Regions from separate parts of the Bacillus sp. FSL R7-0646 genome, predicted to be linked through region 2. Evidence: a T-box and tRNA genes for the amino acid it is inferred to sense, from the RefSeq annotation. Region 2 holds a T-box; the other holds one or more tRNA genes.
The links. A T-box is a leader RNA that pairs with one kind of tRNA and senses whether it is charged. The one in region 2 lies ahead of tyrS (tyrosine--tRNA ligase), so its partner is inferred to be a tRNA-Tyr.
Positions count from the first base shown of each region.

Region 1: it encodes a tRNA-Tyr, which carries the amino acid that the T-box ahead of tyrS (tyrosine--tRNA ligase) is inferred to sense. The anticodon was not compared.

Region 1 covers NZ_CP150217.1:905,971-921,595, reverse strand. The annotation lists gene MKY62_RS04605 (hypothetical protein) at 1,971-2,108, opposite strand; gene MKY62_RS04600 (Rap family tetratricopeptide repeat protein) at 2,163-3,203, opposite strand; tRNA gene MKY62_RS04595 (tRNA-Leu) at 3,533-3,614, opposite strand; tRNA gene MKY62_RS04590 (tRNA-Leu) at 3,629-3,717, opposite strand; tRNA gene MKY62_RS04585 (tRNA-Cys) at 3,728-3,798, opposite strand; tRNA gene MKY62_RS04580 (tRNA-Gly) at 3,812-3,886, opposite strand; tRNA gene MKY62_RS04575 (tRNA-Gln) at 3,940-4,011, opposite strand; tRNA gene MKY62_RS04570 (tRNA-His) at 4,020-4,092, opposite strand; tRNA gene MKY62_RS04565 (tRNA-Trp) at 4,113-4,186, opposite strand; tRNA gene MKY62_RS04560 (tRNA-Tyr) at 4,194-4,278, opposite strand; tRNA gene MKY62_RS04555 (tRNA-Thr) at 4,286-4,358, opposite strand; tRNA gene MKY62_RS04550 (tRNA-Phe) at 4,362-4,437, opposite strand; tRNA gene MKY62_RS04545 (tRNA-Asp) at 4,448-4,524, opposite strand; tRNA gene MKY62_RS04540 (tRNA-Met) at 4,539-4,615, opposite strand; tRNA gene MKY62_RS04535 (tRNA-Val) at 4,637-4,712, opposite strand; tRNA gene MKY62_RS04530 (tRNA-Glu) at 4,830-4,904, opposite strand; tRNA gene MKY62_RS04525 (tRNA-Ser) at 4,919-5,010, opposite strand; tRNA gene MKY62_RS04520 (tRNA-Asn) at 5,017-5,091, opposite strand; rRNA gene rrf (5S ribosomal RNA) at 5,101-5,216, opposite strand; rRNA gene MKY62_RS04510 (23S ribosomal RNA) at 5,387-8,317, opposite strand; rRNA gene MKY62_RS04505 (16S ribosomal RNA) at 8,492-10,041, opposite strand; gene MKY62_RS04500 (nucleotidyltransferase-like protein) at 10,329-11,213, opposite strand; gene MKY62_RS04495 (YgzB family protein) at 11,431-11,778, shown strand; gene perR (peroxide-responsive transcriptional repressor PerR) at 11,827-12,264, opposite strand; gene bcp (thioredoxin-dependent thiol peroxidase) at 12,477-12,950, opposite strand; gene MKY62_RS04480 (glutamate-1-semialdehyde 2,1-aminomutase) at 13,114-14,412, shown strand; gene MKY62_RS04475 (aromatic acid exporter family protein) at 14,665-15,625, shown strand, end outside.
Region 2 covers NZ_CP150217.1:2,986,715-3,002,339, reverse strand. The annotation lists gene MKY62_RS15580 (YtxH domain-containing protein) at 1-79, shown strand, start outside; gene ytxJ (bacillithiol system redox-active protein YtxJ) at 100-426, shown strand; gene MKY62_RS15570 (hypothetical protein) at 576-1,025, shown strand; gene MKY62_RS15565 (bifunctional 3-deoxy-7-phosphoheptulonate synthase/chorismate mutase) at 1,236-2,312, shown strand; gene ccpA (catabolite control protein A) at 2,629-3,630, shown strand; gene motP (flagellar motor protein MotP) at 3,726-4,544, shown strand; gene motS (flagellar motor protein MotS) at 4,534-5,223, shown strand; gene MKY62_RS15545 (acetoin utilization protein AcuC) at 5,285-6,445, opposite strand; gene MKY62_RS15540 (acetoin utilization AcuB family protein) at 6,442-7,086, opposite strand; gene MKY62_RS15535 (GNAT family N-acetyltransferase) at 7,108-7,740, opposite strand; gene acsA (acetate--CoA ligase) at 7,896-9,614, shown strand; T-box leader at 9,668-9,908, shown strand; gene tyrS (tyrosine--tRNA ligase) at 9,956-11,221, shown strand; gene MKY62_RS15520 (hypothetical protein) at 11,354-11,500, shown strand; gene MKY62_RS15515 (Lrp/AsnC family transcriptional regulator) at 11,551-11,970, opposite strand; gene MKY62_RS15510 (MBL fold metallo-hydrolase) at 12,103-12,864, shown strand; gene MKY62_RS15505 (DUF805 domain-containing protein) at 13,360-13,797, shown strand; gene MKY62_RS15500 (hypothetical protein) at 14,087-14,317, opposite strand; gene rpsD (30S ribosomal protein S4) at 14,618-15,220, opposite strand; gene MKY62_RS15490 (GGDEF domain-containing protein) at 15,550-15,625, shown strand, end outside.

The DNA.
Region 1 (15,625 bases), 2.1 Mb from region 2:
CATCTTGGACTTAATTATTAATTTTCTCAATCTTAATGGGTACTTTATATAGTTCCTCTAATTTCATTACACAGCGTAGGCTCAGATTCGTTTCCCAATAAAATGACTTCCTTATTGATTGGATGCAATATATACCAAACTTGATTATTTTCATCCTCTATGAATACATTTTTCTTAGTTGACTAGTCAACCGTATTTAATACAATTGTTGAAAAGATAGGCACTGAGCACAAGCAATAAAATACATTACTATCCCAACAGTTAAAGATTTAACATCATTAAACTGAGAAAAAGAAAGCAACAAATATATCTCAGTATAAAAAATGAATAAAAAAATCAAATATGAACAAGTCATGAAAAATTTGAAGTATCTATTAGACTTTATTTTAAATAAAGTATGCTCTGGTTTTTTTACTAGATTCAAAGTTAAAAGAACAAAGACGTTTACTGCAATTAATATTTCAGCCGTACAGACAAATTTTCGTTATAATCCAAATTAAACTTTTTTTTAATGTCTCACCTAAAGATACAAAAATGACCATCCAAGCAAACGTATAAACCACATACATACATGCTCTGACAATGAACATTCTTTCCTTTGAAAAAAGCTTTTGTTCAAAAACAACTGAAGAAAACAAAGTATCGGCTGGAATACTCTAAAAGCTGTTATTATAAATAAAATAAAAAAATAACAACGGTCGGAACTCCAAAAGAACTCAATAATTCATTAAAGATTTCCAAAAGATTCACTTATTAACACCTTCTTTTTCTTTATCCTACTAATTTTATCAAGATATGATATCCTCCTCAATGCCCCTTGCTGCACCCATAGTTGGAACAGCAGGCCTTTTTACTCACGTCAGCTGTATTCGATCAACACCAACATCCCCTCAAATTCATTCAAAAAGTGATCAATGTTGAGCTAATTCTCGTTGAAATCAACTTCCTCCACCGTCTTCCCGGACTTATGAAGAAAAGCATTATTTTTAAAGTGCGGGAGCCGCCTGATGAGTCAATCTATTTCCACCGCGTCATTCCATGAAACTGGATCTTTTATATTCATATTTTGCCATGTATTGAAAACATGGAAAGGACAGCCGATACAATTAGATTTTGCATGTGTTATAAACCCCTCGCGTTCAACATAAGTGATGTAGCGCGATCGATCTATGAAAGCCACATCAACCAGTGGATGCTCAGCTATCTGCCAGCATTCCCGACTCGGCTTAACTCTTTGAGTCTCGTCAGTGCTGATCCCTTTACAAAGATGTACTACTTCTTTTATGAGCTGCCTTAGCTTGTAGCCAAGCAACAAGCGAATTTCCCTGTTTACAGGCTGTATTTTATATTCACTTGTACATTGCCGGCGCGCGATACCAATTTCACCGTTTGAATCCCGAATATAGAATGGCGTACTAGCGAAATTGAGTATTTCAACCGACTACAATTCATGGATTAAGGCACACTCACAAGCGTGCAGCTTTATAGAAAGGTGTCAATTTATTATGTAAGTGAAATTAGGACATGCTGATATAGAAACCACGTCAAATACATATGCTCACTTAATTAAAGAGCTTCGGGAAAGAGATGAAACTGAGACAGTAAACATTTTTGAAGATAGGCTGTTGAGGAAGTTGAAAAGCCTGAAGAAGTTGAGGATGTGTATGTGTAAAGAATGTGCAAAACCATTTCAAATCATAACGTTTTCTATCCAATTCTTTAAAAAGAGCTAAGGATTCCGGTGGTCGGGGTCAACCGACACTCTCGAAGGAACACGAATTTGAGTCGTGCCGATTCTATCGGAAAGCCCTAGCCCGCGGTATATTCGATATAATAAGCCATTACGGTCTAGCATAGCGTTAACTTCGCATTTTAGATATAACTATAGTATAGCATTCAAGTTACCAAGAAAACTGAAATCATAAAAAAGACGGCTGTAATAGCCGCCCTCTTACTGTTGTATTTTTGTTTTATGAGCCCGCTCCTCTTGAGGCAAGTAATGTTACTGAGTCTGCTGTTTGGATACTTTCTGCGAGGAAGTCTGCTGCGCTGGTTAAAACGAGTCCAAGCGATGCAGTAAGGAAAGCAGTTACAATAAGTTTTTTCATTTAAAGAACCTCCTTTCCTGTTAGTTTACTTGATTTTATTGCTTTTTCCAAGAATTATGTGGAATATTTGTAATTATTTAATGAGCTGTAGACGTTGGCCACATCCTCAGCAAGCGCCTCAATGTCTACGTAAGCCTCTCTCTCCTCGAGCATTTCGATAAACTCTTTTACTTGCGGTACACCCTCGATGGGAGCGCTATAGCATATATTTAGAATCGAGAATTTGAGCGAAAAGTTGATATTATCCGTTTTCTGAGCAAACTCAAAACCAAGATGAACCCACTTAAGCGCCTTATCAACCTCACCTATCTTATAAGTTGACCTAGCTGACTCGTATATGCACTGCATGTACATAATAGGCGCATTTTTTTCGATATCATCCGTTTTAAATGAGAGGTCGAAATACTCGAGTGCTTCTTCATGTTTATCCTCTTGAATTTTTAAAAAGCCGAGATCATAGTAGACAGCCGCCAGCAGATGATTATCGCCCATCTTGATCAGTCTTTCTGCGCAACTCTTAAGCATATTTTCAGCTCTTGTTAAACGTCCGTCGTCTATATAATTGAGTGCGAGCAGCACCGTACAGTTTATCGACTGTGTCTTATATTCTTCATAAGCCCTATAAATGCTCTTCGCGATTGAAAGATGATGAAAAGAAAGTAGAGTTGTTTTCGTAAAATAATAGAGATTTCCAAGCTTATAATGAAACTCGGCCTTTTCGATTTCATCTTCGACATTATCGAGCTGCCGCTCGGCAACTCTAAAACAATTAAGCGCTTTAGAGTAGTTGCTCCTCGCACTTTCATACATTCCTTTAAAGAGAAAGTAATAGTATCGTAACAAACCGTCTGTCTTCGCCTTATCTTCAGCAATAGGCGGAAGCTGCGGCTCCCCCGCGACGTCTTCCATTAATACTCTGAACCTGTAATCAAGTAGATTAAAGTAAAGCAAAACATCCTGATCTTCTTCCATTACGTTTAAAAGGCCTTTTATTCTGTCCCTAAGTTCTACGGCATTTGAAACATCTCTCTTTTTTATGTGAACATACCACTGATTGATGAGATTGGCTACGTTCACAGAGGCTGCTGCTTTCATTGTCAAACCTCCCACACTTTACTGCCTCTATCGCTATGAGAACATTTTACAGAAAGTTACCAATCTTTGCAAAGAAGTTTGTATCAATAATTTACTTTTCGCCCTATAAATAGATAATAAATCATCAGATATATTTTTGCTTTTGTAAAAGTTTCTGCACCGTATTAAGCTCATTTCGATAAATCTCACGGTATGTTCCCGTAGCTTCCGGAGCTCGCAGTCCTTAAGAAAAAATTCTTACGGCTTCGTTCCAAGATAAGGAATAAATAAAAAGAGCGCTCCTTTTGTAGGAACGCTCTTTCATCGTTTGGCAATACGATGTTTAGTGATACCGGTGGTCGGGGTCGAACCGACACTCCCGAAGGAACACGATTTTGAGTCGTGCGCGTCTGCCAATTCCGCCACACCGGCATGTGTGTGATCAATGGTGCCGAGGGCCGGACTTGAACCGGCACGGTAGTCACCTACCGCAGGATTTTAAGTCCTGTGTGTCTGCCAATTCCACCACCCCGGCACGGGAAATAAGGCGACACCCGGATTCGAACCGGGGATAAAGGTTTTGCAGACCTCTGCCTTACCACTTGGCTATGCCGCCATCATTTAAGAATTGGAGCGGAAGACGGGATTCGAACCCGCGACCCCCACCTTGGCAAGGTGGTGTTCTACCACTGAACTACTTCCGCATTTTAACTAATATTCATCTTATCATATGCAGGATGATAAAGAAAGATGAAAACTGGGCTAGCTGGATTCGAACCAGCGCATGACGGAGTCAAAGTCCGTTGCCTTACCGCTTGGCTATAGCCCAATATTAAGGGCGATTGATGGGAATCGAACCCACGAGTGCCAGAGCCACAATCTGGTGCGTTAACCACTTCGCCACAACCGCCATAAATTGTGAATTAAAATTGGCAGGGGCAGTAGGAATCGAACCCACACCGGAGGTTTTGGAGACCTCTGTTCTACCGTTAAACTATGCCCCTAAAAACATGGTGGAGGGGGACGGATTCGAACCGCCGAACCCTGAGGGAGCGGATTTACAGTCCGCCGCGTTTAGCCACTTCGCTACCCCTCCAAAACAGTGCCGGCCAGAGGACTTGAACCCCCAACCTACTGATTACAAGTCAGTTGCTCTACCAATTGAGCTAGACCGGCAAATGGTGGCTCGGGACGGAATCGAACCGCCGACACACGGATTTTCAGTCCGTTGCTCTACCAACTGAGCTACCGAGCCTCTATTTAAATGGCGGTCCGGACGGGACTCGAACCCGCGACCTCCTGCGTGACAGGCAGGCATTCTAACCAACTGAACTACCGGACCATTAATGAGTAATTTGGTTGCGGGGGCAGGATTTGAACCTGCGACCTTCGGGTTATGAGCCCGACGAGCTACCGAACTGCTCCACCCCGCGATAATATGATTTTCATAGAAATGGTGGAGGATGACGGGATCGAACCGCCGACCCTCTGCTTGTAAGGCAGATGCTCTCCCAGCTGAGCTAATCCTCCGAAGTACAGGACCTACAAGTGCATGCGTTGCAGCAGGACGTTGCGATCTTAGCATGCCTTCCTTTAAAAAGCTTTGGTGTAAACCTGATACTTTTCAGCGTGCTGTCCAAAAAAGAATGGTGACCCGTACGGGATTCGAACCCGTGTTACCGCCGTGAAAGGGCGGTGTCTTAACCACTTGACCAACGGGCCAGATGTATTTAAAGTGGCGGAGAGCAAGGGATTCGAACCCTTGAGACGGCGTTGGCCGCCTACACGATTTCCAATCGTGCTCCTTCGACCACTCGGACAGCTCTCCAATAAATGGCTCCGCAGGCAGGATTCGAACCTGCGACCGATCGGTTAACAGCCGATAGCTCTACCACTGAGCTACTGCGGAATAATGCCTGCCTGGCGATGTCCTACTCTCGCAGGGGGAAGCCCCCAACTACCATCGGCGCTGAAGAGCTTAACTTCCGTGTTCGGCATGGGAACGGGTGTGACCTCTTCGCCATCATCACCAGACAATTTAGTGACAAAGATCATTATACTATGTATTTGAAAAAATGCAAGTGCATTTTTTGAGAAATTATTCTCTCAAAACTAGATAACGGGCAGACGAGGCCCACAGGATGTGGGTCATGCAGGCGTTGCCACACGATGTGGCGTATTTAGCCAGCGTTCACTTATTTTATTAGGTTAAGTCCTCGATCGATTAGTATCTGTCAGCTCCATGTGTCGCCACACTTCCACCTCAGACCTATCAACCTGATCATCTTTCAGGGATCTTACTTCCTTATAGGAATGGGAAATCTCATCTTGAGGGGGGCTTCATGCTTAGATGCTTTCAGCACTTATCCCGTCCGCACATAGCTACCCAGCGATGCCCTTGGCAGAACAACTGGTACACCAGCGGTGCGTCCATCCCGGTCCTCTCGTACTAAGGACAGCTCCTCTCAAATTTCCTGCGCCCGCGACGGATAGGGACCGAACTGTCTCACGACGTTCTGAACCCAGCTCGCGTACCGCTTTAATGGGCGAACAGCCCAACCCTTGGGACCGACTACAGCCCCAGGATGCGATGAGCCGACATCGAGGTGCCAAACCTCCCCGTCGATGTGGACTCTTGGGGGAGATAAGCCTGTTATCCCCGGGGTAGCTTTTATCCGTTGAGCGATGGCCCTTCCATGCGGAACCACCGGATCACTAAGCCCGACTTTCGTCCCTGCTCGACTTGTAGGTCTCGCAGTCAAGCTCCCTTGTGCCTTTACACTCTGCGAATGATTTCCAACCATTCTGAGGGAACCTTTGGGCGCCTCCGTTACCTTTTAGGAGGCGACCGCCCCAGTCAAACTGCCCACCTGACACTGTCTCCCTGCCCGATAAGGGCAGCGGGTTAGAAGGTCAATACAGCCAGGGTAGTATCCCACCGATGCCTCCACCGAAGCTGGCGCTCCGGTTTCCAAGGCTCCTACCTATCCTGTACAAGCTGTACCAACATTCAATATCAGGCTGCAGTAAAGCTCCACGGGGTCTTTCCGTCCTGTCGCGGGTAACCTGCATCTTCACAGGTACTATAATTTCACCGAGTCTCTCGTTGAGACAGTGCCCAGATCGTTGCGCCTTTCGTGCGGGTCGGAACTTACCCGACAAGGAATTTCGCTACCTTAGGACCGTTATAGTTACGGCCGCCGTTTACTGGGGCTTCAATTCGCACCTTCGCTTACGCTAAGCGCTCCTCTTAACCTTCCAGCACCGGGCAGGCGTCAGCCCCTATACTTCGCCTTACGGCTTCGCAGAGACCTGTGTTTTTGCTAAACAGTCGCCTGGGCCTATTCACTGCGGCTCTCTCGGGCTTGCACCCTAACAGAGCACCCCTTCTCCCGAAGTTACGGGGTCATTTTGCCGAGTTCCTTAACGAGAGTTCTCTCGATCACCTTAGGATTCTCTCCTCGCCTACCTGTGTCGGTTTGCGGTACGGGCACCTCTCACCTCGCTAGAGGCTTTTCTTGGCAGTGTGGAATCAGGAACTTCGCTACTATATTTCGCTCGCCATCACAGCTCAGCCTTACGGGAAACGGATTTGCCTATTTCCCAGCCTAACTGCTTGGACGCGGATATCCAATACCGCGCTTGCCCTATCCTCCTGCGTCCCCCCATTGCTCAAATGGTGAGGAGGTGGTACAGGAATATCAACCTGTTGTCCATCGCCTACGCCTTTCGGCCTCGGCTTAGGTCCCGACTAACCCTGAGCGGACGAGCCTTCCTCAGGAAACCTTAGGCATTCGGTGGAGGGGATTCTCACCCCTCTTTCGCTACTCATACCGGCATTCTCACTTCTAAGCGCTCCACGAGTCCTTCCGGTCTCGCTTCACAGCCCTTAGAACGCTCTCCTACCACTGTTCGCAAGAACAGTCCGCAGCTTCGGTGATACGTTTAGCCCCGGTACATTTTCGGCGCAGAGTCACTCGACCAGTGAGCTATTACGCACTCTTTAAATGGTGGCTGCTTCTAAGCCAACATCCTGGTTGTCTAAGCAACTCCACATCCTTTTCCACTTAACGTATACTTTGGGACCTTAGCTGGCGGTCTGGGCTGTTTCCCTTTCGACTACGGATCTTATCACTCGCAGTCTGACTCCCAAGGATAAGTCTTTGGCATTCGGAGTTTGACTGAATTCGGTAACCCGGTAGGGGCCCCTAGTCCAATCAGTGCTCTACCTCCAAGACTCTTACCTTGAGGCTAGCCCTAAAGCTATTTCGGAGAGAACCAGCTATCTCCAGGTTCGATTGGCATTTCACCCCTACCCACACCTCATCCCCGCACTTTTCAACGTGCGTGGGTTCGGGCCTCCATTCAGTGTTACCTGAACTTCACCCTGGACATGGGTAGATCACCTGGTTTCGGGTCTACGACCACGTACTCATGCGCCCTATTCAGACTCGCTTTCGCTGCGGCTCCGTCTTTTCAAACTTAACCTTGCACGGGATCGTAACTCGCCGGTTCATTCTACAAAAGGCACGCCATCACCCGTTAACGGGCTCTGACTACTTGTAGGCACACGGTTTCAGGATCTCTTTCACTCCCCTTCCGGGGTGCTTTTCACCTTTCCCTCACGGTACTGGTTCACTATCGGTCACTAGGGAGTATTTAGCCTTGGGAGATGGTCCTCCCGGATTCCGACGGAATTTCACGTGTTCCGCCGTACTCAGGATCCACTCAGGAGAGAACGAAGTTTTGACTACAGGGCTGTTACCTCCTATGGCGGGCCTTTCCAGACCTCTTCATCTACCTCGTTCTTTTGTAACTCCGTACAGAGTGTCCTACAACCCCAAGAGGCAAGCCTCTTGGTTTGGGCTGTTCCCGTTTCGCTCGCCGCTACTCAGGGAATCGCATTTGCTTTCTCTTCCTCCGGGTACTTAGATGTTTCAGTTCCCCGGGTCTGCCTTCTCATATCCTATGAATTCAGATATGGATACTGCTCCATTACGAGCAGTGGGTTTCCCCATTCGGAAATCTCCGGATCAAAGCTTGCTTACAGCTCCCCGAAGCATATCGGTGTTCGTCCCGTCCTTCATCGGCTCCTAGTGCCAAGGCATCCACCGTGCGCCCTTTCTAACTTAACCGTTAAAAAGAATCACTACGTGATATCTTGCATTACAATTGAATGTGAATGTCTACTTTCGTTATCTAGTTTTCAAAGAACACGCTTTGAAGGAATGATCCTTCAAAACTAAACAAGATCCAAACGCACCTGTCTATAAGACCGCAAGGTCTTATATTCCGTATAATATCCTTAGAAAGGAGGTGATCCAGCCGCACCTTCCGATACGGCTACCTTGTTACGACTTCACCCCAATCATCTGTCCCACCTTCGGCGGCTGGCTCCAAAAGGTTACCTCACCGACTTCGGGTGTTACAAACTCTCGTGGTGTGACGGGCGGTGTGTACAAGGCCCGGGAACGTATTCACCGCGGCATGCTGATCCGCGATTACTAGCGATTCCAGCTTCACGCAGTCGAGTTGCAGACTGCGATCCGAACTGAGAACAGATTTGTGGGATTGGCTTAGCCTCGCGGCTTCGCTGCCCTTTGTTCTGCCCATTGTAGCACGTGTGTAGCCCAGGTCATAAGGGGCATGATGATTTGACGTCATCCCCACCTTCCTCCGGTTTGTCACCGGCAGTCACCTTAGAGTGCCCAACTGAATGCTGGCAACTAAGATCAAGGGTTGCGCTCGTTGCGGGACTTAACCCAACATCTCACGACACGAGCTGACGACAACCATGCACCACCTGTCACTCTGCCCCCGAAGGGGAAGCCCTATCTCTAGGGTTGTCAGAGGATGTCAAGACCTGGTAAGGTTCTTCGCGTTGCTTCGAATTAAACCACATGCTCCACCGCTTGTGCGGGCCCCCGTCAATTCCTTTGAGTTTCAGTCTTGCGACCGTACTCCCCAGGCGGAGTGCTTAATGCGTTTGCTGCAGCACTAAAGGGCGGAAACCCTCTAACACTTAGCACTCATCGTTTACGGCGTGGACTACCAGGGTATCTAATCCTGTTCGCTCCCCACGCTTTCGCGCCTCAGCGTCAGTTACAGACCAGAGAGTCGCCTTCGCCACTGGTGTTCCTCCACATCTCTACGCATTTCACCGCTACACGTGGAATTCCACTCTCCTCTTCTGCACTCAAGTTCCCCAGTTTCCAATGACCCTCCCCGGTTGAGCCGGGGGCTTTCACATCAGACTTAAGAAACCGCCTGCGCGCGCTTTACGCCCAATAATTCCGGACAACGCTTGCCACCTACGTATTACCGCGGCTGCTGGCACGTAGTTAGCCGTGGCTTTCTGGTTAGGTACCGTCAAGGTGCCGCCCTATTCGAACGGTACTTGTTCTTCCCTAACAACAGAGTTTTACGATCCGAAAACCTTCATCACTCACGCGGCGTTGCTCCGTCAGACTTTCGTCCATTGCGGAAGATTCCCTACTGCTGCCTCCCGTAGGAGTCTGGGCCGTGTCTCAGTCCCAGTGTGGCCGATCACCCTCTCAGGTCGGCTACGCATCGTCGCCTTGGTGAGCCGTTACCTCACCAACTAGCTAATGCGCCGCGGGTCCATCTGTAAGTGGTAGCTAAAAGCCACCTTTTATGATTGAACCATGCGGTTCAATCAAGCATCCGGTATTAGCCCCGGTTTCCCGGAGTTATCCCAGTCTTACAGGCAGGTTACCCACGTGTTACTCACCCGTCCGCCGCTGACCTAAGGGAGCAAGCTCCCGTCGGTCCGCTCGACTTGCATGTATTAGGCACGCCGCCAGCGTTCGTCCTGAGCCAGGATCAAACTCTCCATGAAGTAATGGAGCGCAGATTAAGTTCGTCACATCCTGTGACAACATCTGCATGACCTGCATCGTGCAGGCCCCTGACTACGCACATTCGCATGTACGATTTATTTAATGAATTAACAGGTACGTTTTGTCTTGTTTAGTTTTCAAAGATCATTTCCGCTTCTGTCCGAAGCGACTTTATTAGTATAACATTTTCAACGAGAAGTGTCAAATGTTTTTTTGATTTTTCGTCGCTGCTGCTTTCTGTTCAAAAACCGTTCCGCTAACAGCGACGCTTAATAATATATCACCGTTATAAATTAGTGTCAACACTTTTTTTAATAAAATATCCTCGGTGAAAAATCTTTTGGCCCTTTGTCTCTATCGGCTTTACTCCGACTAAATCCTTTTCAGCCAAGAACTCCAGTATAACTCCCAGGTCTGTCGTGAAATACTTGAGATCCGGATGTTTAAGAAGTTCGGCAAATTGCCAAACCGATTTTTCATCCATGACATTGAGAATATAGGCAGCCCCTATTTCGGCTTTTGAATGAATGAGAAAATCGCTTGCGAGGAATAATAACTCCAGCCGTTTTTGCAAGCTTTCATTGCTTTCAATTAATTCCTTATACAATTTATAAACCTGAGGTTCCATGTGGCGGACTTGGTTCCATACCGTAACTTCAGGGTGAAACCCCTTATCGATCACTTCGATTCTGGCCAAATGGTGGAGGGCGTGTACGATGGAATTGTAGGCATCCAAAAATTGACCGTCCTCAAAAAACGATTTTCCTTCTATATATCTTCTGATTAATTTCCCGTATTCAAGTCCGATTTTTAGTTTTCTTTCTGAAAACGGAAATGTATTGAGCTGATCAATCAGCTTGGCGATAAATTCGTTTCGGTCGAAAAGCACCTTTCCATTGAGAACCCAGTCTATGATTCTCCTGTTTGTTCCAAGCAGAATCCATTCCTGAAGCTGTTCAACAGAAATAATATGAAGAGAAGCCGTTTTTCCGTCGAACTCATAATGCTTCACGAATACAGGGTCTTCAGCCTTATTAACGATAATCAACAATGCCGCATCAAAATTATCTGTTGCAGATGAAGTTTGATTTCTCCTCTCAATCAGCATGACAGCGAGTGTGTCAGGGCGGCTTGCTCTTTCTTGGTAAATCGGACGGAGAAGATTTTCCATCACCATTCCTCCAATACGATGTAAATACGTTGCATAAAAGCTTCTCTCTTGTTTCTACCTATTTCTACGAGCCAATAAAAACTCCTTTATTTTGAAAACACATTGAATTATTATAATCAATTTCCCCAAAACTCTCTATAGAAATTTTCCAATTGATTCGTTTTAATTAAAGAATAACACATCTTTGATATGCTATATTAGAGACAGGGGGATGGATATGGCCAAATACTCTAGTAAAATCAACAAAATCAGAACGTTTGCGTTGAGCCTTGTATTTATAGGCTTCATTATTATGTATGTCGGGGTCTTTTTTAGGTCCTCGGTCCTCTTGATGTCGGTGTTTATGATCTTGGGGGTATTGTCTATCTTGTTGAGCACAGCGGTTTATTTTTGGATCGGCATGCTTTCAACGAAAGCGGTTCAAGTCGTCTGTCCAAACTGTGAAAAACCGACCAAGATTTTAGGCCGGGTTGATATGTGCATGCATTGCAGGGAGCCTTTGACATTGGACAAAAACCTCGAAGGAAAAGAGTTTAACGAATCGTATAATCGAAAGTCTCAGTAAATGCTGCAACAAAAATAAGCTGACCGTTAAAAAAGCGGCCAGCTCTTTTTAATGGCTTTCTTTTTTGTCGCATTCCTGACATAAACCGTATATCTCCAGTCTATGGTGACTGACTTTAAATCCTGTCACATGTGAAGCAAGCTGCTCCACTTCGTCGAGGCCGGGATAATGAAAGTCGACGATTTTCCCGCAGCGTTCGCAAATTGCGTGATAATGCTCGGAAGTCACGAAGTCAAACCGGCTGGAGGAATCTCCGTACGTTAATTCCTTAACGAGCCCTGATTCCTTAAAAACCCGCAAATTGTTGTAGACCGTTGCTACGCTCATGTTTGGAAATTTCCCTTCCAGAGCTTTATATATATCATCTGCAGTTGGATGAGACATAGAATTCACGAGAAATTCCAGAATGGCATGACGTTGAGGAGTAATTCGCACCCCGGTTTCCTTCAACGCTTCCAACGCTTCTTTCAGGTTATGTTCAGCCATCGTCATGCACCTCTCTTCTAAAAAAAATTCTTACATTATAACGTTTATAATTAGTGTAACTCCTGATCAGAATCTTTGTCAATTCCAATCCCTGTGAAAAAGCTATTTTTAAGGCGAAAAATGCCGCTATGATCAGCATGGCCGATCAGACAGGCGAATATGAGCGTAAAAAGAGACCAAACTAAAATACAGTCCGGCCTCCCCAGCGAGCTTTATGCTTCCGCGATTTCTTTTACTGCTTGAAGCGCTTCTGCGACATGGTCTTTTACCTTTACTTTCCGCCACTCTTTCACAAGGCGGCCTTCTTTATCAATCAGGAATGTCGACCGTTCGACACCCATGTATTCCTTGCCGAAATTCTTCTTCAGCTTCCATACGTCAAAGCTTTCAGCGAGCTTGTGTTCATCATCGACGAGCAGCAGAAACGGCAGATCGTGTTTTTGCTTGAATTTTTCATGCCTTGCCTGATCGTCGGGGCTGACTCCGATAATGACGGCATCAAGTTCCGCAAAGCTTTCATGACGGTCTCTGAAATCGCACGCTTCCGTTGTGCATCCCGGCGTCATATCTTTCGGGTAAAAATAGAGCACGACATACTTTCCTTCAAAATCCGACAGCTTTACTTTTTCTCCGTGATCGCCCAGCAGTTCAATATCAGGCACCTTTTGTCCAATTTCAACAGTCATTGTTTTGCCTCCTGTTATGTTTAATCGCTTGCTTTCCCCCATTATAAAAAACAGCGCCCTCTTGTTCAAATGTTCGGCGGCTTCTTTTTTGCGCTCTGTCCGCCTCGTGTTACAATATAGAAAATATAGAAATAGATAAAGGTGCAAAAATGAGGAGGATATTATGCAGCATACTCAATCTGAAAAGCTTCATGAAGAAGCTCTTCAACATATAGTCGGAGGCGTCAACAGCCCCTCAAGGTCTTACAAAGCGGTCGGCGGAGGTTCTCCCGTCGCGATGGAAAGGGGAAGCGGCGCTTATTTTTGGGATGTGGACGGCAACAAATACATAGACTACCTTGCCGCGTACGGACCGATTATTACGGGCCACGCCCACCCGCATATCACGAAAGCGATTCAAACAGCTGCTGAGAACGGGGTGCTTTACGGTACGCCGACAAAGCATGAAGTGACATTTGCCAAGATGCTTAAGGAAGCGATTCCTGCCTTGGATAAAGTGAGATTCGTCAATTCGGGAACGGAAGCTGTGATGACGACGATTCGCGTCGCCCGGGCCTATACAGGCAGAACGAAAATCATCAAGTTCGCCGGCTGCTACCACGGCCATTCCGATCTTGTGCTGGTGGCGGCCGGTTCAGGACCGTCAACGCTCGGCACGCCTGATTCCGCCGGGGTTCCAAAAAGCATCGCCAACGAGGTGATTACCGTTCCTTTCAATGATATCGACAGCTATAAAGAAGCGCTCGATAAATGGGGGAACGATATTGCGGCAGTCCTCGTTGAACCGATTGTCGGAAACTTCGGGATCGTCGAACCGAAGAGCGGATTCCTCGAGCAGGTCAATGAACTGACACATAAGGCGGGAGCCCTGGTCATCTACGATGAAGTCATTACCGCTTTCCGCTTTATGTACGGCGGCGCCCAGGATCTTCTTGGCGTCAAACCTGATTTGACGGCGCTCGGCAAAATCATCGGCGGCGGCCTGCCGATCGGCGCCTACGGAGGCAGAAAAGAGATTATGGAACAAGTCGCACCGCTCGGACCTGCTTATCAAGCGGGCACGATGGCGGGGAATCCGGCTTCCATCCTCTCTGGCATCGCCTGCCTTGAAGTGCTGAAAGAAAAAGGCACATACGAAAAACTTGACCGCCTCGGCGCCATGCTTGAAGAAGGCATCCTGGCACATGCCGAGACCCACGGCATCGACATCACTGTCAACCGTCTAAAAGGCGCGCTCACCGTATACTTCACGAACGAAAAAGTCGAAAACTATGAGCAAGCCGAAAATACGGACGGAGACATGTTCGCGGCCTTTTTCAAACTGATGCTTGAGCGCGGAATCAATCTTGCGCCTTCAAAATATGAAGCATGGTTTATCACCACCGCGCACACGGAAGAGGACATTAAAGATACGCTCAAAGCCGTGGATGACTCATTTAAACAATTGAAACAGCGCATGTAAAAAGAGAGCGGATCCGCTCTCTTTTTTATCAAATGCGGAGCACTTTGAAAGCGCGGTGAACAGGCACTTTCCGCCGGCTTGTCTTTCTTTTTTGTCAATGATTTGTTTTTTCTTAAAAATGGGTTGAATATTTCGGAAGATCGCTGTATATTACTTTATTGTTTGGCAAATTAACAGAGAGGGAATGTTCACTACAATTCATTTTCTGTAAAGAACGAATTTTATTATAGAAAGGGATGCAAGTACAGCCTAATGAAACTTGGTGCCCGTATTTTCAAAACAGGCATTGCCATTACGCTTGCGCTTTACCTCGCGTCTTGGCTCGGCCTTCCGACTCCTGTCTTCGCGGGAATCGCGGCTATCTTCGCGATCCAGCCTTCGATCTATCGTTCATTTTTGACGATTGTCGATCAAGTGCAGGCGAACATTATCGGAGCAGCCACAGCCATTATTTTTGGACTTATTTTTGAACCCAGTCCGATCATCATCGGATTGACGGCGGTAATCGTCATTACGATCAACTTGAAGCTGAAGATCGAGAACACGATTTCGATCGCTCTTGTCACCGTTATTGCCATACTGGAGAGCTCCGGCGACAACTTTTTATGGTTTGCTTTGGTGAGAACCGGAACGGTTATTTTGGGCGTGTTGTCTGCGTTCTTGGTCAACCTGATTTTTCTGCCGCCTAAATATGAAACGAAGCTCGTCAGCCATATTGTTGAAAATACAGATGAAGTCATTAAATGGATCAGATTGTTGACGCGGAAGACAACGGAACATTCCATGCTGAAAGAAGACATTGAAAAACTGAAAGAAAAAATGATGAAGGTTGACCACCTTTACTTGCTCTACAAAGAAGAAAGAAGCTATTTAAAACGTTCCACATATGTAAAACAGCGAAAGCTCGTGCTGTTCAGACAGGCGATCATTGCATCCAACCGTGCGCTTGATGCCCTGAAAAAGCTGCACCGGCTTGAAAACGAGTTTTATCACATGCCTGAAGAATTTCAAGAAACGCTGGTCGAAGAGCTCGATTATCTCCTCCATTGGCACGAACGAATTTTAATGAGATTCGTCGGCAGGATCAAAACGCAGGATCACGTCGACCTGCACGAAGAAGGAGACGTGTACAAACAGCACTTGACCGAATCATTCCTGAAAAACCAGGACAAATTAAAAGAAGAACTGTTGGACTACAATATGCTGACCATTA
Region 2 (15,625 bases):
AATCGAAGAACAGGCTGAAGAAGCCAAAAATGAAATAGAAGATGAAGCAAGGAAAACAGCAGATACCGCTCAGAAATAACTGTGGAAAGGGAGATCACCGTGTCGAAACAGCTCATTCAAACAGAGGATGAATTTAAAAGGCTTGCAGAAAACAATGATACATTTATCTTTTTGAAACACAGCGTGACATGCCCGATCAGCAGGCGCGCGTTTGAAGAATTCGAATCATTCGCCAATCAGCATGAAGACATACCGGCTTATTATTTAAAAGTGCAGGAAAGCCGCCCGCTGTCAAACTATATCGCTGAGCAATACGGGATTAAGCACGAAAGTCCTCAAGCCTTCATTTTTACAAACGGGAATGTGAAATGGCATGCCTCCCATTCGCAAATTACCGCACAAGCACTTGCGGAAAACAGCAGATAATCCGCTGCTAAAAACGGCCAAGACGTATAGCGTTTTGGCCGTTTTCTATGTTGTTATGATGCTTTTGCCTCATGGAAATGCCTTTTTAGGAAAATGTATCGTTTGATCCATTGGTGTGCGTTATAATTAATAAAACGGGAGGTGATCAGTTGAACACTGAATTAAAGGACATGCTTCAATCCGTTCTAAAAGAAGAATTGAGTCCGATCAATCAGCGCCTTGATGGAATCGACAAGCGCTTAGACAAAATCGACGCACGCTTCGTTGAGATAGACAAGCGCTTCGATGAAGTGGACGCACGCTTCGTTGAAGTAGATAAGCGCTTTAACGCAATCGACAAGCGCTTCAAAGAAATAGACGGGCGCTTAAACAAAGTAGAAAACCGCTTAAACGCAATGGACAAGCGGCTGAATCGGCTTGAAACAGATATAGATGAACTGAAAAGAGGGCAGGAGAGGCTCCCGAAAACGATCATCGAGAACATCGGACAATTTACGGAGAACATTGTCGAACATGCCGATGATAAGGCGGCTGCCTTGAATGACAGGGTTTTTAGCGTCGAAACCGCAATACAGAGAATATACAGGTTATCAAGTTAAAGAATCAAACATGATTCTTTTTTTTATTCTTCCGATAAACACCCGCACAGCAAGGGATAAACTGCATATAATGCTTTATCACTTAAAAGCGTTTGGGTAATAAAGAATTTTTTCGTGACATTTTAAGAAACATTGTTTATAATAAACCCTAATCAATTGAATCATTCTTATTTTCATAGAGGGTGAAGTTAAAAGAAAGGATGGATTACCATGAGCAACACTGAACTTGATTTGCTGAGGCAGCAGGCGAATGAATTAAACTTGCAAATATTAAAGCTGATTAACGAGCGAGGAAGAATCGTTCAGGAGATTGGAAAAGCGAAGGAAGCACAAGGCATCAACCGCTACGATCCTGTCAGAGAAAGAGCGATGCTGAACGAAATTATTGAAAATAACGACGGACCGTTTGAAAACTCGACGATCCAGCATATCTTCAAAGAGATTTTCAAAGCCGGGCTTGAACTGCAGGAAGACGATCACAGCAAAGCGCTGCTCGTTTCTCGCAAGAAAAAGCCTGAAAATACAATCGTTGATCTGAAAGGCGAAAAAATCGGCGACGGAGAACAAAGATTTATCGTCGGTCCGTGTGCGGTTGAAAGCTACGAACAAGTAGCGGAAGTCGCAGCGGCAGCTAAAAAGCAAGGCTTGAAACTGCTTCGCGGCGGAGCTTTCAAACCGCGTACAAGCCCGTACGACTTCCAAGGCCTCGGCGTGGAAGGCCTGCAAATCTTAAAGCGTGTTGCTGATGAGTATGATCTGGCCGTCATCAGTGAGATCGTGAATCCGCAGCATATTGAAGAAGCCATTGATTACATCGATGTCATCCAAATCGGCGCCCGCAACATGCAGAACTTCGAGCTCTTAAAAGCGGCCGGTTCAGTGAAGAAGCCGGTTCTGCTGAAGCGCGGACTTGCCGCAACGCTGAAGGAATTCATCAATGCAGCGGAGTACATCATGTCGCAGGGCAATGATCAAATCATCCTTTGTGAACGCGGAATCAGAACGTATGAAACAGCGACTAGAAATACGCTTGATATCTCAGCTGTGCCGATCCTGAAGCAGGAAACTCACCTTCCTGTATTCGTGGATGTCACTCATTCAACCGGACGCCGCGACCTGCTTCTTCCGACAGCAAAAGCAGCGCTTGCGATCGGAGCTGACGGTGTCATGGCCGAGGTCCATCCTGATCCTTCTGTCGCGCTTTCCGACTCAGCTCAGCAAATGGATATCCCGACATTTGAAAAATGGTTAAATGAACTGAAGCCGCTCGTTCAAGTAAAAGCATAAGATTTGTTTATGGACCGCTCGCGAGCGGTCCTTTTTTTACGTTGTCATCAAAAATTGTCGAAAAAATTTCTTATTTTTAAGTAAAAAGCTGTTTATTCTTATTTAAATTAATTATAAAAATAAAGGGAACGTTTTCATATTAGGTAAAACCGTGTATAATTTCAGAGAGCCCCTTTTGTTTTGGCAGGTTATGAAAAATAATGTAAACTGGTGTTCTGTTTATTTTACATAAAGTTTTACATTTTGACATTTCTCTACATGAAAATGTTTATGCTATAGGAAAAGAAAAGTGTACCCAGTTGAAGGAGTGGTAAAAATGAGTAATGTGACAATATATGATGTAGCACGCGAAGCAAATGTAAGTATGGCAACCGTTTCCCGGGTCGTCAACGGGAATCCGAATGTCAAGCCGACGACGAGAAAGAAGGTGCTTGAAGCGATCGAGCGTCTTGGCTATCGTCCAAACGCCGTGGCAAGAGGGCTGGCAAGCAAAAAGACGACGACTGTCGGCGTGATCATTCCCGATATTTCCAGTATCTTTTATTCAGAGCTGGCGAGGGGAATCGAAGATATCGCAACGATGTACAAGTACAATATTATTTTGAGCAATTCCGACCAGAATATGGACAAAGAACTTCATCTTTTGAATACGATGCTAGGAAAGCAAGTTGACGGTATCGTCTTTATGAGCGGAAATGTGACTGAAGAGCATGTGGAGGAATTTAAGCGATCGCCAGTTCCGATCGTGCTTGCGGCATCTGTTGAAGAAAAAGGGGAAACGCCGTCGGTTGCGATCGATTATGAACAGGCGATTTATGATGCGGCAACCATGCTGATTGAGAAAGGCCATAAGCGCCTTGCGTTCGTCTCAGGACCTATGGCTGAACCGGTTAATCAAGCGAAAAAACTGCAAGGCTTTAAAAGAGCGCTTGGGGATAAGGGGCTGCAATTTAAGGAAGAGTATGTTGTAGAAGGCGATTATACGTACGATTCAGGAATGGAAGCGCTGGAGGCTTTAATGAAGCTGGATGAAAAACCGACAGCCGTCCTGTCAGCGACAGACGAAATGGCGCTCGGCGTTATTCACGCAGCACAGGATAAAGGACTGGCTGTTCCGGATGACCTTGAAGTGATCGGTTTTGACAATACAAGGCTTTCATTAATGGTTCGGCCGCAGCTGTCGACTGTCGTCCAGCCTACGTATGATATCGGTGCCGTGGCGATGAGGCTTCTGACAAAGCTGATGAACAAAGAGGAAGTCGAAGAGCATATTGTCCAGCTGCCGCATCGCATTGAACTCAGACAATCAACAAAATGATCATCATTAAATAAACGAGAAAGAAAGCAAGTGTTCACAGCTTTTTTCGTGAATTGCTTGCTTTCTTTTCCTTGAGCTGGAGAGATTATGAAAAAATGAAACGATTTGATTATCTGACACCGGTCGGTTTTATTCTGGGTATTTTCATTTTAGTGCTCGGCGTTGTCTCTGGAGCGGGGCTTTCCGGTTTTTATTCGTTTATCGATTTGACGTCTTTTTTTATTGTGACGGGTGGATTGTGTGCAGCTGTATTCATCAGCTTTTCCCCGAAAGATTTAAAAAGAGCGCCGGCTGTGCTGAAGCAGGTCTTTATTTCGGAGGAAGATGATGTGCGCGAATTGGTCAAAACCTTTGTCAGCCTGTCTGAACAGGCGCGCAAACAAGGAATTTTATCATTGGACGCCAATGTCAATGAAATGAAAGACCCGTTTTTGAAAAAAGGCCTGCTCCTTGCCATCGACGGATGGGATGAGGAGACGATCCGCAATGTGATGAACTCGGAAATTGCCGCGATGGAAGAACGACACAGAAAGGGGAGAAGGATCTTTGAAAAAGCAGGAGAATTTGCGCCTGCATGGGGAATGATCGGAACGCTTGTCGGTCTCGTCATGATGCTCAAAAACCTGAACAAGCCGGAAACGCTCGGTCCGAATATGGCAATCGCCCTTTTGACGACGCTTTACGGATCACTTTTAGCCAACATGCTGTTTATACCGATCGCCGCGAAGCTTGAAGAAAAGACGGAGAATGAAATCTTTAAGAAGCAAGTCATGATCGAAGGCATCATCGGCATCCAGTCGGGAAGAAATCCGCGAAATCTTGAAAGTCAGCTTGTCGTTTTCAGTTCAAAAGAAGAATGGACAAAAAAGCGGGCGGACCGCATGAAACAAAAGGACAGGTCTCATGAAGCTTAGACATGAACGAAGGAAGCGCGAGCAGGGCCGCAAATCGCCAAACTGGATCATCACGTTTTCGGATTTGATTACGCTCATCCTCGTGTTCTTTATTTTACTGTTTTCGATGTCGCAAATCGATTTAAACAAATTCAAAGCAGCAGTCGGTTCATTTCAAGACAGGGCCGACGGCAAATCCGCCGCAGAGTTGAAAAAAGACGCGGGCGATCAGAAGGCTGAAAAAACGGCTAAAAGCCAAGATGATTTATTAAAGAAAATCAATGACTATATTGAAAAAAACGAACTGTCAAGTTTGATTGCGGCCAAGCGTGACGAACGGGGCGTCATTCTCGTCCTTCAGGAAGCGGTTTTGTTTGATTCAGGGAAAGCGGATCTGAAAGACCAAGCTCACCCGCTTTTGCATAAAATCGCCGTCCTTCTCAAATCGGTGTCCAACCCGATTCGTGTGGAGGGGCATACGGACAGCCGCCCGATTTCGACTTACCGTTTTCCATCCAATTGGGAGCTTTCTGCAGCAAGGGCGAGCACTGTGATCGGCTACTTTACGTCGAAGGAAAAGCTCGACTCGTCGCGTTTTCTTGCCATCGGTTATGCGGATACAAAACCGGTCAGGGACAACCGCACTGAGAGCCATATGAAGGAAAACAGGCGCGTCGAGATTGTCATCGCAAAACAATAATGAGAAGAAAGCAAGGTCTTGCACAAAAGCAAGGCCTTTTCTGTGTGCCGCAATTTTCATATTAAGTGGTACGCTGGGCAGAGCGAATCGGATAAAGGGCTTTGGCAACGGTTTGTGCGTTTTTTTCCGTTATTTCGGTTTTTCTTGGAATTGGAGGATACAAATCTTCCGGGTCGGACCAGTTGGCAGGAAGCCGGACAGATGCCTGTTTCCCCCATTTTTTCAGCCATTTTTCAGGCATTTTCTCCTCTGGTTCCATCCCTTTCATTTCAAGCCAGATTCTTGCCCATGCCCTCGGTACGACGCGCCAAATGTCGTAGCCGCCTCCGCCGACAGCGATCCATCTTCCGCTGCAATAGGTGTGTGCAAGTTCGTGAGCGAGCTTTGGAATCTCTTCGTAAATCTTCATCGTCGTGCACAAGTGTGTCAGCGGATCGTAGTAATGTGCGTCAGCTCCGTTTTGCGACAAAATGACATCCGGTTTGAAAAACTCGGCTATTTCAGAAACAGCCGTCCGGTAGGAATCAAGAAAAGACTCATCTTCTGTGAAGGCATCGAGCGGGATATTAAAAGCATAGCCGTAGCCTTCGCCATGACCTCTTTCCTGAACCTGCCCCGTTCCCGGGAATAGGTAGCGGCCTGTTTCATGTATCGAGACGGTGCAGACGGAAGGATCATCATAGAACGTAAACTGCACCCCGTCGCCGTGATGGGCGTCTGTATCAATATATAAAACTTTCGCATGATATTTTTTCTGCAAGTAACGTATCACAACTGAACTGTCATTATAGACGCAAAAGCCTGAAGCCCTTCCTCTGAACCCGTGGTGAAGCCCGCCTCCAAGATTGAGGGCGTGTCTAGCTTTGCCCGTCATGACATAGTCTGCAGCCGTCAGCGTTCCGCCTACCAAAAGGGAGGCGGCTTCATGCATCCCGGCAAAAACAGGGGTATCCTCCGTTCCAAGCCCGTAGTTTTCGCTTTCGGCTGCCGGGAGCTTTCCCGCCCCTGCAAGCTGGACGGCCCTGATATAATCGCCCGTGTGAACAAGCTCGAGCTCGGTTTCTGTCGCTGCGCGCGGGGCAATCGTTTCTCCCGGTTCAAATGCGCCGACCGTGTTCAAAAGATCGTATGTTACATAGACTCGCAGCTGATTAAACGGGTGGTCTTGATGAAATTGATAGGTTTGATATGAGGGAGAAAAAATAAATACGCTGTCCTTCATGGCAAATCCCTTTGAACAGCCGGCCAAAGAACCTGATACCCTTTGGATTTTACGTCTTTGATGATAGAGGCGGGATTCATCGTTTGAACGCGAAACACGAGTATTTTCGAATCATCTTCATCACCGGGATATACGAGCACGCTCAATATGGCGATTTGGCGCCTGCTGAAGATGGCGCTGATATCAGCGAGGCTTCGGGCGATATGATCGGTTTTAATTTCGATTTGGGAGCCTGGAAAATGGGCTCCTGTCAGCTGAACGAACGTATGCAGCAAATCGGATTTTGTCACGATGCCGACAAGCTTTCCGTTTTTTACGATCGGGAGGCAGCCGATTTCGTGTTCAAAAAAGACGGCTGATATTTCTTCGGCAAAATCAAGCGGGTGACCGGTGATCACTTCTTTGGACATGATCAGTTCCACCGGCTTTTTTAAATCTTCGTTAGATCTGTTTTGGGCAAAGATACTCGGACTTGCTGTTTTGACGTCCCTGTCCGTGACAATGCCTATGACCGTTCCCCGTTCATTGATGACGGGAAGGTGCTTTATGTGGAATGTTCGCATGCGTTTGATCGCTTCTTCAATCGTATCGGTTCTGGATAGTGTCACAACATCCCGTTTCATGATTTTTTCAACAATCATATTCAGGTCCCCTTTGCTCCCTTAATACATAAAACGATTGTGGAATCTGAGTCTGTCAAAACGCTCGATCGATTCCTGACTGACCTCTTTTCCGATGCGTGCCATTAAACAGTTGGCGGGATGGGAGCTGATTTCCGGATCGTCTGTCGCAAACCAGACAAGTCCTCCGGCATTCATCATCTTCTCCATCATCTTTCTGTATTCCCAAACATCTTTGTTAGTCCCCTTTAGATCCCAATGCCAGTAATATTCAGTCGTGATGATAATATATTTTTCCATCTGCGGATCCATCATGCTGACCGCAAGCAGCGTCTTCCCGACAGAGTGACCTCTGAACGCCGGAATGACTTCGATGGCTCCAAGCTCGATTAAATTTTCCATGTTTCCTTCAGACCATCTTTCAAGCGGGTCTGGATAAACATATGTCACATAGCCGACAATGGTTTGCCGGAAACGGGCGATGATGATTCGTCCTTCGGGAAGCCCTGCGATTTCGATTAATGCTTCATGTTGTTTTTGTGATGGGCGAAAGGCTGTAAGCTCGTCGTGAAATTCATATTCTGCGAGTTTTTCGGGACTGATAGGGCCCTCTATCAGCACAGAGCCTTTCTCGGTCTGCAATTCTTTGGCATGATAAGTTTTGTGATGCTCCACGTATCCACCGCCTTACATCTTAGTTGAAGTCTTTTATACATAACATACCAAAATATTAAGCGTTTTCATAGGAGAGAAGAGTATTTTTTAAAAATTGAGAAAATAAAAAATCTATACTATAATATATTTTGATGATCGAACAAAGGGGGATGGGCATGGAATTGAAAGCGCTGCCAGCAGAAAAGGGAAATTACAACTTGAAAGACTATGATGAAACATACCGGACATTTGACTGGAAGGATGCCGAAAAGCATTTTTTATGGCACAAAACGGGAAAAATCAATGCAGCTTATGAAGCTATCGACCGCCACGCTGAGTCAAATTTGAAAAACAAAGTGGCATTTTACTACAAAGATCCGGTCCGCGAAGAAAAGTACACTTTCAGAGAGATGAAAAATGAAACCAACAAAGCCGGGAATGTCTTAAAGCAGCATGCCGATGTGGGAAAGGGAGACCGTGTGTTTGTTTTTATGCCGAGATCGCCCGAGCTTTATTTTATTCTTCTCGGCGCCATCAAATTGGGAGCGATCGTCGGGCCGTTATTTGAAGCGTTTATGGAAGGTGCCGTCAAAGACAGGCTTGCAAACAGCGGAGCGAAGGTCATCGTGACGACGCCGGAATTGCTTGAACGGGTGCCGGCCGATGAACTTCCGGATCTTGAATCAATCATTGTCGTTGGAGAAGGCGTAAAGGAAGAAGGACCTGTCATTGATTATTACGCGAAAGCGGCGGAAGCAGACACTGATCTTGAGATTGAATGGGTGGATCAGGAAGACGGGATGCTGCTTCACTATACGTCGGGTTCGACCGGCGCGCCAAAAGGGGTTCTCCACGTCCATAAAGCAATGATCCAGCATTATCAAACAGCCAAATGGGTTCTTGATCTGCATGACGATGACATCTATTGGTGCACCGCTGATCCCGGCTGGGTCACCGGAACGGTTTACGGGATTTTCGGTCCGTGGCTGAATGGAGCTACGAATGTTGTCGTAGGCGGCAGATTCAGTCCTGAGGCATGGTACGAAACGATTGAAAAAATGGAAGTGACGGTATGGTACAGCGCGCCAACGGCTTTCCGGATGCTGATGGGTGCAGGCGACGATCTTGTGAATAAATATAATCTAAGCTCCTTGCGGCATATTTTAAGCGTAGGGGAGCCGTTAAATCCCGAAGTCATCAGGTGGGGGCATAAAGTCTTCGGCAACCGGATTCATGATACTTGGTGGATGACTGAAACAGGATCGCAGCTCATCTGCAATTACCCGTGCATGGAAATTAAACCGGGATCAATGGGCAAGCCGATTCCCGGTGTAGAGGCTGCAATCGTCGACAACCAGGGAAATGAACTGCCTCCTTACAGAATGGGAAATCTCGCCATTAAAAAAGGCTGGCCGTCGATGATGCATTCGATCTGGAACAATCCTGAAAAATATAGCTCCTATTTTATGCCGGGCGATTGGTATGTGTCAGGAGATTCCGCCTACATGGATGAAGACGGGTACTTCTGGTTCCAGGGACGGATCGACGATGTCATCATGACATCGGGCGAACGCGTCGGCCCGTTTGAAGTCGAGAGCAAGCTTGTTGAGCATCAGGCCGTCGCTGAAGCAGGCGTCATCGGCAAACCGGATCCCGTCCGGGGTGAAATTATTAAAGCGTTCATCGCCTTGAGGGACGGTTATGAACCGTCAGATGCGTTAAAAGAAGAAATCAGGCAGTTCGTGAAACAAGGCTTGGCCGCACATGCCGCGCCAAGGGAAATCGAATTTAAAGATAAACTGCCGAAGACAAGAAGCGGAAAGATCATGAGACGCGTCCTGAAAGCATGGGAGCTGAACCTTCCGGCAGGCGATCTCTCATCGATGGAAGACTGATGTCTCATTGACAATGCAAAAATATTATGTTAAAAAAGATTTAGTCGAATATTCAAAAGGTGAAGACTGAGATCAGTAGAACGCATCCTTCCCTGTCTTAGAGAGCTGATGGCCGGTGAAAATCAGCACATATGGATGGTTTGAATTACACTCATGAACCGCTTTTGCGAAAAAAGCCTTCCGGGCTTTCTGTAGCAGAAGAACGGAAGCTTTTCCGTTATCAACGAGAGTGAAAAGAGCGCGGCCATGCGTTCTTTTAAGCAGGGTGGTACCGCGATTTTTATCGTCCCTTCGTTTTTGCGAAGGGGCGTTTTATTTTGGAAAAAAGGAGCTAATTGATGATGACACACATACTTGATGATTTGTCCTTCAGGGGACTGATTCAGCAGCAAACCGATGAAGCAGGCTTGAGAGAACTGCTCGATAAAGAGAAAATCAGCTTATACTCCGGATTTGATCCGACAGCTGACAGTCTGCATATCGGCCACCTGCTGCCGATTTTAATGCTTCGCCGCTTCCAGCTGGCCGGACATCGTCCGATTGCGCTCGTAGGCGGGGCGACGGGCCTTATCGGCGATCCGAGCGGAAAGAAAGCGGAGCGCACGCTGAACAATGAAGAAATCGTCCGCGAATGGTCGCAGAAAATCAAAAACCAGCTTTCGCGTTTCCTTGATTTTGAAGCTGAAGAGAACCCGGCGATCATGGCGAACAACTATGACTGGATCGGCAAAATGAACGTCATTGATTTCCTGCGCGATGTCGGCAAAAACTTCGGAATCAATTACATGCTTGCCAAGGATACGGTAAGCTCCAGAATCGAGACAGGCATATCTTATACTGAATTCAGCTACATGATCCTGCAGTCTCTCGATTTCTTGAATTTGTACAGAAACCAGGAATGCAAGCTTCAGATCGGCGGAAGCGACCAGTGGGGCAACATCACATCAGGTCTCGAACTCATCCGCAAATCCGAAGAGAATGCAAAAGCTTTCGGATTGACGATTCCGCTTGTGACAAAAGCAGACGGCACGAAGTTCGGAAAAACGGAAGGCGGCGCGATCTGGCTTGATAAAGAGAAAACGTCGGCGTATGAGTTTTATCAGTTCTGGATCAATACCGACGACAGGGATGTCGTGAAATACTTAAAATACTTCACTTTCTTATCAAAAGAAGAAATTGAAGATCTCGCTGAAAAAACAGAGACGGCGCCTGAAAAACGCGAAGCGCAAAAGCGCCTCGCCGAAGAAGTGACCGTTCTTGTACACGGCCGTGAAGCGTTTGAGCAGGCCGTCAACATCTCAAAAGCACTGTTCAGCGGAGATATCAAACAATTGACAGCTGAAGAAGTAAAAGTCGGCTTTAAAGGGGTTCCTTCCCTGGAGGTCGAGAAAGCGGATGAACTTCCTCTTGTTGAAATACTCGTCCAATCAAAGCTGTCTCCGTCTAAACGGCAGGCGCGCGAAGATATCACGAATGGCGCGGTATACGTTAACGGCGAGCGCCGCACCGATGTTGCGGACGTCCTCACCGCCGACGACCGCATCGAAGGACAGTTTACCGTCATTCGCCGCGGTAAAAAGAAATACTTCCTGCTGACTTATAAGTAATCAAAAAAACTCTTGCCAAACGGCAAGGGTTTTTTTGTGTCAACATGTTTAATGCATGTTCATTCAGGAAATGTCAAAAATATAGATGTAATAGGTAAAGCGTTTCCATCGTTGAAGAGGGAGGAATGTAGCATGAACCTGTTCATTGCAGCCAAAGAAAAATTTATGGAAGATTACCACAAGCAGCTGGAAACGGAACGAAAACAAGAGGTGCAGCAGTCGGCTGACGGATACAATCAATTGAATCAGACGGAAAATGCAGCAAAGCGGCTGAAGTAGAGGGTCTTTAGAGGCCCTCTTTTTTATCAATAAAACGGCCGGCAGTCTCTTTACCCACCCGTTTTATTGATAACGATCGACAGTTTATAATTTGCATGATGGTTTAAGTCTATTAAAAATTGGTCCAACTGTTGATTTGACGGAAACTTGCATTCAAGAAGATAACAGCCGTCTCCGCTGATTTTATAGTTATGAATGATGTATTTCTGCTGTGCTTTAATAAATGAAAGATAAGGCTTATGATAAGTGCTTTTTGTATAGATATTGATAAAAGCGTGAATAAAACACCCGAGTTTCACTTGATTCACTTGTATGGTATAACCTTCAATCACTCCTTGATCCTCTAATTTAGCAACCCTTGCTGAAGCCGCCTGACCTGTCAAATGAACTTTCTCTCCTAATTCCTTCATGGTCATCCGGCTGTTTTTTGATAATTCCTCTATGATTTGCTTGTCTGTATGATCCAGCATTTCATCAAATCCTCTCAAATGAACGTTTTTCAAAAATCAAGTCAAACGCTGTAAAGACTTGATTTTATCTATTTAAATGTTGATCGGTCATAGTATAAACTAATCGTAAATGAAAGGAAAGGCATGATAACTATGAATATTCAACAAATTCGAAATGCAACATTGGCCGTCAAATATGCGGGCAAAACATTTTTAATAGATCCGATGCTGGCTGAAAAAGGCGCTTACCCTCCTTTCCCGAACTCAGCAAGACAAGAGCAAAACAACCCTTTGGTCAGCCTGCCTGTGCCAACCGACGAGCTCGTCAAGAATACAGACGCAGTCATCGTCACTCATCTGCATTTAGATCATTTTGACGATGCTGCCAAAGATCTGCTTCCGAAAGAAATCAAACTGTTTGTCCAAAATGAAGCAGATGCTGAGGAAGTGAGAAAAGCCGGTTTTCATAATATAGAGGTCTTAACAAAAGATACGGTGTTTGAGGGGATTCAATTAATCAAAACAAAAGGCGAGCATGGGAGGGGAGAGATATTAAAGCTTGCCGGAGAAGTGTGCGGCGTTGTCTTCAAACACTCAAAGGAGAAAACGCTGTATGTGGCAGGGGATACAGTTTGGTATGAAGGTGTCCGGGAAGAAATCGCTGCGCATCAGCCGGACGTCATAGTCGTTAACGGAGGAGACAATCAGTTCTTTGAAGGAGGGTCTCTTGTGATGGGAAAAGAGGATATTGCTGAAGTCTATCAAGCTGCACCTAAGGCCACAATCATTTCCAGTCATATGGAGGCTGTCAACCATTGGACTTTATCACGAAAAGAATTGAAGAGCTTCATTCAGGAAAAAGGAATGTCCTCGCGCGTACTTGTGCCGGATGACGGCGAATCTTACACATTTTAATATATGACAGGTCAAAGCCGTAAAAAACAGACAGTGAACTTCTGTCTGTTTTTTAATTCTTCTTCGAGACCAGAGATGTAATCAATGCCTCCGGCGGGATTCGAACCCGCACTCCTTCCGTAAGCATAGGCTAGGGGAGAACACGCTTCCCTACGGACTTTCACCGACAGGAATTCCACCTGTCTCAGCTATTTGCTTTTCGGTGCTTCTGAAACCCTTGCCTTGCGACCCGTTCCTACAATGTTTAACGGCGCTCTTCCCTTCTAGAGCTACGGAGGCGAAATGAATGATTCATATTATACAGAAGCAATGGTTAAATGGAAACTGTATATTGTTTTTCCTATGATATGAATGTAAGCTCAAAGCCCATAGAAAAAATGTTCTTTCCGAACAGGCATCAAAACATCCCTTCAAGTAAATGGTCGAAAATGATATTTTATGGTATAATTCATATGTTTTTCGCAAATTTATAGATTTGGCAGTGGAGGAAATTGTATGAAGTGGTATTGGAGAGGCTTGAAGAATTATGCGAATTTTGAAGGGAGAGCAAGACGAAAGGAATACTGGTTGTTTCATGTATTTAACGGCATCATATGCTTTATATTATTTATCTTATCATTAATGGTAGTAAGTTTATTTATTTCAGGAATCATGACAGCAGAAGGATATGACAGATATCAAGTAGGATATATCATTGGGTATGGCGGGGGGTTCCTCGGATACATTCTCATCTTTATTTATCAGTTGGCTGTTTTGGTGCCTTCTTTGGCTGTCAATGTCCGCAGGCTGCATGATACCGGGAGAAGCGGCTGGTGGATTTTAATTGGCTTTTTGCCGATTATCGGTGCTGTCATTCTGCTTATTTTTTACTGTCAGGCTGGCGAAGCAAAAGAAAATCAATATGGACCAAATCCAAAAGTAAATGTATCGTAAATTGGCCCCCAATTGTTAGAAAATCATCTGGCGATTGGGGTTTTTTTATATACTGAAGCAGACCTGAATTTTTAATTTTATTGAGCAACCCTTCAATAATATCATCGGAGCTTTGTTCAATGTGCCAGCAATACCGAAGAGTGTTTGGCGGTATCACTCTCAGCAGCGATTGAGGATCGTATGGTGATACCGGAGAACAGTCAAATCGGCGAGACTAAATAAAAGCAGTCGCTGAAGTTCAGTTGTGGCTGCATCGCGACACGGATCTCGGTCCTTTTTCGGAAGCTTTTTATAAATAAATCGCACACCATCCCGCTAAAACCCCCATAACAAAGCAGTCGTTGCTGTCCATTTTTTTGCCGTGTTTAAGAAAGACATTCAAAGCCCAATTCAGTTTAGTGCCCTCCGCCGTCTTTGTAACCCATTTTTTGCTGATATTGTAGTACATGACTTTGAAAAGGGCGAATGCAACTGAACAGAATACGTAGAACAAGACAAACTTAGCAAAAAACAAAAGCATTTGTCGGCCACTCCTCCGCTTTCATTGTCTAACCAACGATTTAATTTTACCGAAGATGTTTAAAGGAGAAAAGGAGATGTTTGCTTGTGAGAAGGTACCTTACTCTTATGAGGCGGGTCTGTTTTATTTCGGCGGGCGAATTTCGAACCAGGATGAATGTGATCACAGATATCATTTGAAAGTGAATCATCAGATCTATCAGCAGCCAGAATCAACGGGGAGTAAACAAAAAACCCTAGAATCGTTGGGATGTCAACAATTCTAGGGTTTTTGCCCATGCTCTTTAAAGAGCATTTTCTATTAACGAGAGTAGAACTCAACGATCAGCGCTTCGTTAATCTCAGCAGGAAGCTCAGAACGCTCTGGAAGGCGAGTTAGTGAACCTTCAAGCTTTTCAGCGTCAAAAGTCAGGTATTCAGGAACAAAGTTGTTCACTTCAACCGCTTCTTTAACGACAGAAAGGTTTTGAGATTTTTCACGAAGTGAAATCGTTTGGCCAGGTTTAACTTGGTAAGACGGAATGTCAACGCGGCTTCCGTCAACAAGAACGTGACCGTGGTTTACCAATTGGCGTGCTTGGCGGCGAGTGCGCGCCAGGCCAAGACGGTAAACGATGTTGTCAAGACGTGACTCAAGAAGAATCATGAAGTTTTCACCGTGTTTACCGGCCATTTTCGCAGCTTTGTCAAAAAGGTTGCGGAATTGGCGTTCGTTCACACCGTACATATGGCGAAGCTTTTGCTTTTCTTGCAATTGCAAACCATATTCTGATAGTTTTTTACGCTGTCCCGGACCGTGAGGACCTGGTGCGTAAGGACGTTTTTCTAATTCTTTACCCGTACCGCTTAAAGAGATGCCTAAACGGCGGGATAATTTCCAGCTTGGACCTGTATAGCGAGCCATAATGTGACTCCTCCTTTGGTTTTATTTTTGTGAAAATAAAACCCATCTGTTCAATTCAGCCATGTCCATTTTGTTTTCATGTATCCTCGCTCCAGCAGCAAAGAGTTACACGATACACCTTAATAAATAAGGAACAAAATGAAACATAGAAGCAGAACAAAAAGGCTGCATTATTTCACACAAAGAAGATTATATAATGTCCGCCGGGCAAAGTCAACCATTCATGGATCGTCCCGAAAGGAACGGACTGTTTATAAGTATATAGTCCTGTTTTTGTGATATAGTCAGGAAAATAAAATACAAAAAACGGATTTTTTAAGGTGATGACCATGAATAAACAAACTGAAGACCTATATCTGTCTTTTCATCAAAAGCTGTTTCAATTTTTTTTAAAAAAGCCGGCCG